2 linked regions of the Labrenzia sp. VG12 genome follow. The protein of the gene in region 1 interacts with the protein of each later gene in a pairwise test. Links are inferred from orthologs where the notes say so. Each region holds a gene or a part of one and is shown on either strand. Other genes may lie near its edges.

The links. The genes of interacting proteins can lie anywhere in the genome.
Region 2: the proteins of CHH27_RS05190 (region 1) and CHH27_RS08630 interact in binary tests that used the Escherichia coli proteins (3 or more experiments, as listed by UniProt). The link is inferred for Labrenzia sp. VG12 from one-to-one orthologs.

The regions. Positions count from the first base shown.
Region 1 is NZ_CP022529.1:1,138,534-1,142,711, reverse strand. Bases 947-3,944 are described here. They hold CHH27_RS05190 (cysteine desulfurase), read right to left. Parts: upstream 3,075-3,944; coding sequence 1,818-3,074; downstream 947-1,817. Other genes in these bases: CHH27_RS05185 (SufD family Fe-S cluster assembly protein), read right to left, coding at 3,105-3,944; CHH27_RS05195 (SUF system Fe-S cluster assembly protein), read right to left, coding at 1,411-1,806; sufA (Fe-S cluster assembly scaffold SufA), read right to left, coding at 962-1,339. Also shown: CHH27_RS05210 (GGDEF domain-containing protein), read left to right, coding at 1-208; tenA (thiaminase II), read right to left, coding at 261-923; more of CHH27_RS05185, read right to left, coding at 3,945-4,178. UniProt on the Escherichia coli protein: Cysteine desulfurases mobilize the sulfur from L-cysteine to yield L-alanine, an essential step in sulfur metabolism for biosynthesis of a variety of sulfur-containing biomolecules.
Region 2 is NZ_CP022529.1:1,857,303-1,860,199, forward strand. It holds CHH27_RS08630 (SufE family protein), read left to right. Parts: upstream 1-1,181; coding sequence 1,182-1,613; downstream 1,614-2,897. Other genes in the region: CHH27_RS08620 (hypothetical protein), read right to left, coding at 1-43; CHH27_RS08625 (DUF5330 domain-containing protein), read left to right, coding at 207-878; CHH27_RS08635 (MucR family transcriptional regulator), read right to left, coding at 1,695-2,111; mnhG (monovalent cation/H(+) antiporter subunit G), read right to left, coding at 2,430-2,774; CHH27_RS08645 (cation:proton antiporter), read right to left, coding at 2,771-2,897. UniProt on the Escherichia coli protein: Participates in cysteine desulfuration mediated by SufS. Cysteine desulfuration mobilizes sulfur from L-cysteine to yield L-alanine and constitutes an essential step in sulfur metabolism for biosynthesis of a variety of sulfur-containing biomolecules.

The sequences.
Region 1 (4,178 bases):
CAAGGAACTCGTCAAACGATCGACCGGAGAGAATCTCGGCAGGGTGACGATTTCAGTTGGCGTTGCAACCTTCAAGAAGATGGATACGGCCCACACGATCGTATCTCGTGCCGATGAAGCCCTTTATCTGGCCAAGAACGACGGCAGAAACCTTGTCAGGACCGAGCAGGACTTGGCTGATTCGCAAGATCAGGAAGACGTCGCCTAGGACAATCTGAGAGCAATTCAGCAGTTTGATCTGAGCCCCGGCAGCCGACGGCTCAGCTTTTTGCGTTCAGGCCCATCTGCCAGAAATCGCTTTCCAGCCGGCAGGCTTTTTCAAACAGGGACAGAACACGCGGATATCGCTGTTCGGTCATCACCTGGTCTGCCGTTGCATCCATCCAGGCGATAAAGTCTTTCGCGAGCCCCTGATAGGCCTCTCCGGCATATTCCCGGATCCATCGTTGGTAAGGGTTCGAATCATCATCCTTGCCCTCGCCGGCAAGACGCGCGCCGATCTCCGCATAACCGATCACGCAAGGTGCCAACGCGGCTTGCAGGTCCAGGAGGTCCCCGGCCATTCCGGCATCAAGGACGAAGCGGGTATAGGCCATTGTCGGCGTGTCTTCCGGAGCAGTCTCGATGGCCGACCGGTCCATCCCCCAGGTGCCACAGAGTTCCAAGTGCAGATCGAGTTCGACATCCAGAATGGCCTTTACACCTTCCAGCGACTGACGCATGTCGGCGACGCTTTGGCTTTTGTAGACGCCGAGCGCATATGCGCGCGCAAACTGGATCAGGAACAGGTAGTCCTGCACCAGGTAGTGCCTGAAACTCTCCAGCGGCAGGCTGCCGCTTGCCAATTGACCGACGAAGTCATGGCAGGTGTAGTCAGCCCACTGGGGGGCTGCGTCGGCTTTCAGCCGGGCAAACAAGGTCATGAAAGCACTCGATTTCAGCAGGGGACCAGACGCACCTGTCAGCGCGCCAGCGTTTTCAGGTCGGCTGCCTGAAGCGAAACAGATTCGCCACAGCCGCAAGCAGAGACTTCGTTGGGGTTCTTGAACACGAATCCGGACCGGAACTTGGTGACTTCAAAGTCCATCTCCGTACCGAGCAGGAACAGCACCGCGGACGGATCGACAAAGAGCTTGGCACCCTTGTCCTCGATCACGTCATCACCCGCCTTGGCCTCTTCAACCAGGTCCATGGTGTATTCCATGCCGGCGCAACCGCCCTTCTTGATACCGACTCGCAAGCCTATGGCGTTCTTGTCGGAGTTATCGACAAGGTCCTTTACGCGCTCGGCGGCTGCGTCTGTCAGGGTCACGACCTGAAATTTTCCGGCGGAAGCCATGCAGTCCTCAATCAGTTCCGGGTACCAAACCTGATATAGGTGGTCAGCTTATCGGAAAAAAGCCCTTTTGCTCAATACCAGTTGAGCGCAACCTTGGCCTCGTCCGACATCCGGTCCGGCGTCCAGGGTGGATCAAAGACCATGTCGACATTGACAGGACCGACGCCGGCCACAGATGCGACAGCGTTCTCGACCCATCCCGGCATCTCACCGGCAACCGGACATCCGGGAGCCGTCAGGGTCATGTCGATGTTGATCGAGCGGTCGTCGTCGATATCGACCTTGTAGATCAGGCCGAGCTCATAGATGTCGCAGGGAATTTCCGGGTCATAGACCGTCTTCAGCGCACCGACAATATCGGTCGTCAGCCGATCCAGTTCGTCAGCGGGAATGGCGCTTTTCGCCGAAACCTCTGCCTGAAGCTCTTCGCCGTCGGCGGCGGTGTCAATTGTGGTAGCGTTTTCCATAGGGTCCGTCCTTACCCGAAAAAGCTCTGTGCTTTCAACAAGGCTTCATACAAAGCGTCCACTTCGGCACGCGTGTTGTAAAGCCCGAAACTTGCCCGACATGTAGAGGTCACACCGTATCTTGCCAAGAGCGGCTGCGCACAATGGGTACCAGCGCGGACTGCGACCCCTGCCCTGTCGATGATCGTAGCAACATCGTGGGCGTGAGCCCCTTCCAGCTCGAAGGAGACAATTGCACCCTTGTCCGGTGCATCGCCGAAGATCCGAAGCGAATTGATCTCGCGCAGCTTCTGGTGCGCGTAGTCTTTCAGTTCCGCCTCGTGGCGGGCAATGTTCTCCCGGCCGATCGCATCCATGTAATCGAGCGCAGCGCCCAGACCGATGGCCTGGACAATCGGCGGCGTACCGGCTTCAAAGCGATGCGGAGGATCGTTGTAGGTGACAACATCCTCGGTCACATCGAGGATCATCTCGCCGCCGCCGTTGAACGGGCGCAGCGCTTTCAGCCGCTCCGGTTTACCCCAGAGAACGCCGATGCCGGACGGGCCGTAGACCTTGTGTCCTGTGAAGACATAATAGTCGCAATCAATGTCCTGGACATCCACCGGCAGGTGAACGGCCGCCTGGCTGCCATCGATCAGAACCTGGATGCCGCGTTCATGGGCGATCCGGCAAATCTCTTTCACCGGCACCACCGTGCCGAGCACGTTCGACATGTGTGTGATCGCGACCAGCCTGGTCTTGTCGCTGAGAGCTGCCTCGAAGGCGTCCAGATCAAACGATCCGTCTTCGCGCACATAAACCCATTTCAACTGTGCGCCATGGCGCTCGCGATGAAAGTGCCAGGGCACGATGTTGGAATGGTGCTCCATGATGGACAGCACGATCTCGCCACCGTCGGCGAAGAAGTCCGGTCCAAGGCCGTAGGAGACCAGATTGATGGCTTCCGTGGTCGATTTGGTGAAGACAATGTCATCGACCGACTTGGCGTTGAGGAAGCGGCGCACCTTTTCGCGCGCGGCTTCGTAGTTGTCCGTCGCCGTGTTGGAGAGATAGTGCAGGCCACGATGGACGTTGGCATATTCTTCCGAATAGGCCTTTGTCACCGCATCGATCACCGCCTTCGGCTTCTGGGCGGACGCACCGTTGTCCAGATAAACCAGCGGTTTGCCATAGACCTCACGCGACAGGATCGGAAAATCCCGTCGAATTGCCTCGACATCATAGCCGGCCGTGCCGGTGGTCTGTTCTGCGGTGGCGACCGTCATGCGGCGCTGCTCCTCATAAATGTGCGGGACCTAGTGACCGGCAAGCCAGTCGCGCACACGCGCTTCCAGGCCTTCGGTTACATCGTCCTCGCCATATTCCTCGATCGCTTCGGACAGGAAGGCCAGAACCAGAAGGGTCTTGGCTTCGTCTTCCGGAATGCCGCGGGCGCGCAGGTAGAACAGCAGATCCTCGTCGATCTGACCGCTGGTCGCCCCGTGTGCGCACAGCACGTCGTCCGCAAAGATCTCCAGTTCCGGCTTGTTGGCCATCTCCGCCTCTTCGGACAGAAGCAGAGCCTGGGTCATCATCTCGCCATCCGTCTTCTGAGCGTGCGGGGCGACATTGATGCGGCCCTGATAGACGCCTTTCGCACGGCCGTCGAGCACGGTCTTGAAGAATTCACGGCTGTTACAATGTGGCACAGCGTGATCGACGATCAGTGTCTGGTCCGCGAGGGCGTCCCCGCCTGCCATGGTGACGCCGTAGATCTTGGCTTCCGAATTCTCATCGGTGAAATTGATGAACTGCTGATTGCGGGTGAAGCGCGGACCGGCAATGAAGCCGAGCGACTTGAACTCGGTTTCCGCACCGAGCGTGGCAATCGTCGTGAACAGGCGTGCCGTGTCAACACCGCCCACGATCAGGCGAGTGGACGCGAGTGCGGACCTGTCAGCCAGATTGCACTCCAGAACGGTATTGAGTTCACCGTTCCCGGTGTCCCCGACGAATGTCTCCAGCAGCCGCATCCTGGCACCTTCACCAAGCGCGACGCTGTTGCGGGTTACCTGTGCACCGGCAGAGGTTGCCACCTGAACCAGCTCGACCGGCTTCGAGATTTCCGCACCAGCCGCGACCTTTATGACAACGCCGCCCTGAACGAACGCCGTGTTCAAGGCAACGACACCGTCATTCGGACCAGTCTTCGGCGAGGCCAGCAACTGGGCGCCGCCCTCTTCCACGAGAGCATCGGTCAGGGCAACCAGGCTCACGCCTTCTGCCGCCAGTGCTTCCGTGTCGGAAAGGTCCGTCAGGAAGCGGCCATTGGCGACAACGATCCGGAACCGGTCAAGCTCGCCGTAACTGTCATGGCTGTCCAGAAGGGA
Region 2 (2,897 bases), 720 kb from region 1 along the record:
GCGGAGCCAGAAAAGGATCGGAAGCGGCAGCAGGATGAATCATTCCGTCAACGCGGCTCACCCATTGCCCAAGTGTATTTCGCATCAATTTCAGAAGGTTACGCACTCTACTCAACTCTACCGCAACACCGCGCAGGATTGCTCTTACCCTGGATAGAGGCATTGTCGTCTGGAGCACTTAAGGAACGATAAAGGATGAATTCGGTTTGCCGATTTTTTCCAAAAAAGGGCGCGGTTTCAGAGACTTGGTGCAAGATCATTCAAATTTGAATCAATTTGTCAGAAAACTCGACTTAAATACCTGTTTTATTTTACGAAAATTGGACCTTCCCGCTCAACCGGGCATTCTCATGTCGCTGTTATGGTGCCCTCATAACAAGCGCGCCAGTGGCACAAAGGCGTGCAAAGCAGAACAGACTATGGGTAGCGACATGTTCTTTCTCTTGAGGACGGCCTTCTGGCTCACCTTGGTTCTGGCCCTGATTCCCCTCGGGTCCGGGAAGGAAAGCACCACGGTGGAAAAAGTTGATCCGGTTTCTGCCTTCCTGGCAGCACAGGCGACGGTGTCCGACATCGGTGGTTTCTGCGGGCGAAATCCGCAAGCCTGCGAAACGGGCGGCAATGCCCTCACCGCAATCGGCAGCCGGGCGCGCGACGGTGCGCGCATCGTTTATGAATATCTCGACACACAGATGGCCGACCAATCAGAGACCGACGCTCTGCTCACGGGCTCGACCACCCCTGTGACCGAACTTGCTGCCGAAGAAACCCGGACGGGCACTCCTGTCTGGCAACCTGACTTGAACAACGTCTCCGCGCTGGAGACAGAATTTGGGCCGGTGCCACGGCCCAAACCCCGCTCAGGCCTGAAGACCTGAGCGGTCTGGCTGTTGACGACCCTATGACCTCCTGGGTCTGAGACGGCCGATTGCGCCCCCGCTGGAGCGGTGCCGCAAGGCGGCATCGCAAAGACGGCTTCACTTCAGCGGTTTGTTCCGCTGCGCCGCAGATGGAAAGCTGCCCATTCCATCTGCGGCGTATTTTTATGTCTTGCTGCCGGCCAAGCCGCCATCTCATCGCCTGATGCCCCGGGCTGCGGAGAAGATCCGGCCACTTACCCATTTGCAGATCGGCATGTGCGAGCTATATGAAGGCGCAAACGACCTTCAAAGACCGGTGCCATGACGACCAGCCTAGACGAAATCCTTGAGACCTTTGACTTTCTCGACGACTGGGAAGACCGGTACAAATATCTGATCGACCTCGGCAAGGAATTGCCCCCGCTCGACGGCAGCGAGAAAACCGATGCCAACAAGGTTCGCGGCTGCGTGTCGCAGGTCTGGCTGATTACCAGCGTCGACAAGACGGCAGATGGCGGCCCGGTGCTGACCTTCAAAGGCGATAGTGACGCGTTGATCGTTCAGGGGCTTGTCGCGATCGTGACCACACTTTTCAGCGGCAAACCGGCTCGGGAAATCCTTGAAACCGACGTCGAGGGCATCTTCGGCAAGCTCGGACTGCAGGAACACCTGACCCCGCAACGCTCCAACGGACTGCGCTCCATGGTCGGTCGCATCCGGTCCGACGCCCAAGAGGCCCTCGAAGCTGCCTGAATCAGGCGCATTCCAACGAGACAAAAAAAGAGCTGCCCGGCAGGCAGCTCTTGACGTTTTGCTCTGGGGCAGAAGCGATCCTTACTTGGACCGCTTGCGCTGCTGGCCGAGGCCCATTTTCTTGGCAAGTTCGGAGCGCGCTGCTGCATAGTTCGGAGCAACCATCGGATAGTCTGCACCAAGGTCCCACTTTTCGCGGTACTCTTCCGGGGTCATGTTGTAGTGGGTGCGCAGGTGACGCTTCAGCGACTTGAACTTCTTGCCGTCTTCGAGGCAGATGATGTAGTCCGGCATGACCGACTTCTTGACCGGGACTGCAGGCTTCAGCGGCTCCGGCTCCGGTTCGCTGGAGGCATTGGCTGTCTTCTGAAGAGCGCCATATACCTCGTTGATCAGGCCTGGCAGGTCTGTTGACGCAACAGTGTTGTTGCTCACATAGGCGGACACGATGTCTGCCGTAAGATCAATCAGATTTGTATCCACCGGACTGTCAGTCATTTTTCACCCGTTCTCTACTGATTTCAAAATTTGATACGCTGTTTACCTGCAAAAGGATTGTTCCGAAAGCACTTTTGAGAAATCTGTTACTTGCGGATCTGGAAATCGAAAACGATTCTACTTTGCAGGAAATCGTCACAGCCTTATATCGCTGTCCCCCAGAAACGACAACCCCGGAATTCAAATAAAAGTCGCTTCGTCTCAATAAAAATCAAATTCTATAAATATTGACCGGATCTTGTGCACCTAGTTAGACAATGGATGGATAGTATTGTCTCGAAAGCAGACTAAACACGTCGGCGCAGCAAACTTCCGGCCTCAGCCCTTGGGCCTCATTGTTTCAGCCAGAGCGTCTTCCTTGGTATCGGCGCAGGGACGGTACCCGGCCGAATAGGCAGCTTTTGCCAACAAATGGGCCGAAATTGGGGCGGTCAGAAGAAAGAAGACCACACCTGCGATCGCCCGCGTGACAACGCCGAGGTCACCTGCGTGAACTGCAAGCGCCAGAAGCATCACACCTGACCCCAGCGTGCCGGCCTTGGAGGCCGCATGGGTTCTCATATAGACGTCCTTCAGGCGCACGAGACCAATAGACGCCACCAGGGCAAAACCGGCACCGATCACAAGCATGACGCCGGTGACGATTTCAACAAGCGCCGTCATTTTCCGGCCTCCCTGCGTCTGATGCTCTCTTCGACTTCTTCCATGATCGTCTGGTCCCCGGCCGATCCGCGGTTGAGGATGAACCGCGCGAAGGCAACGGTCGCCAGGAACCCGACCAGGCCG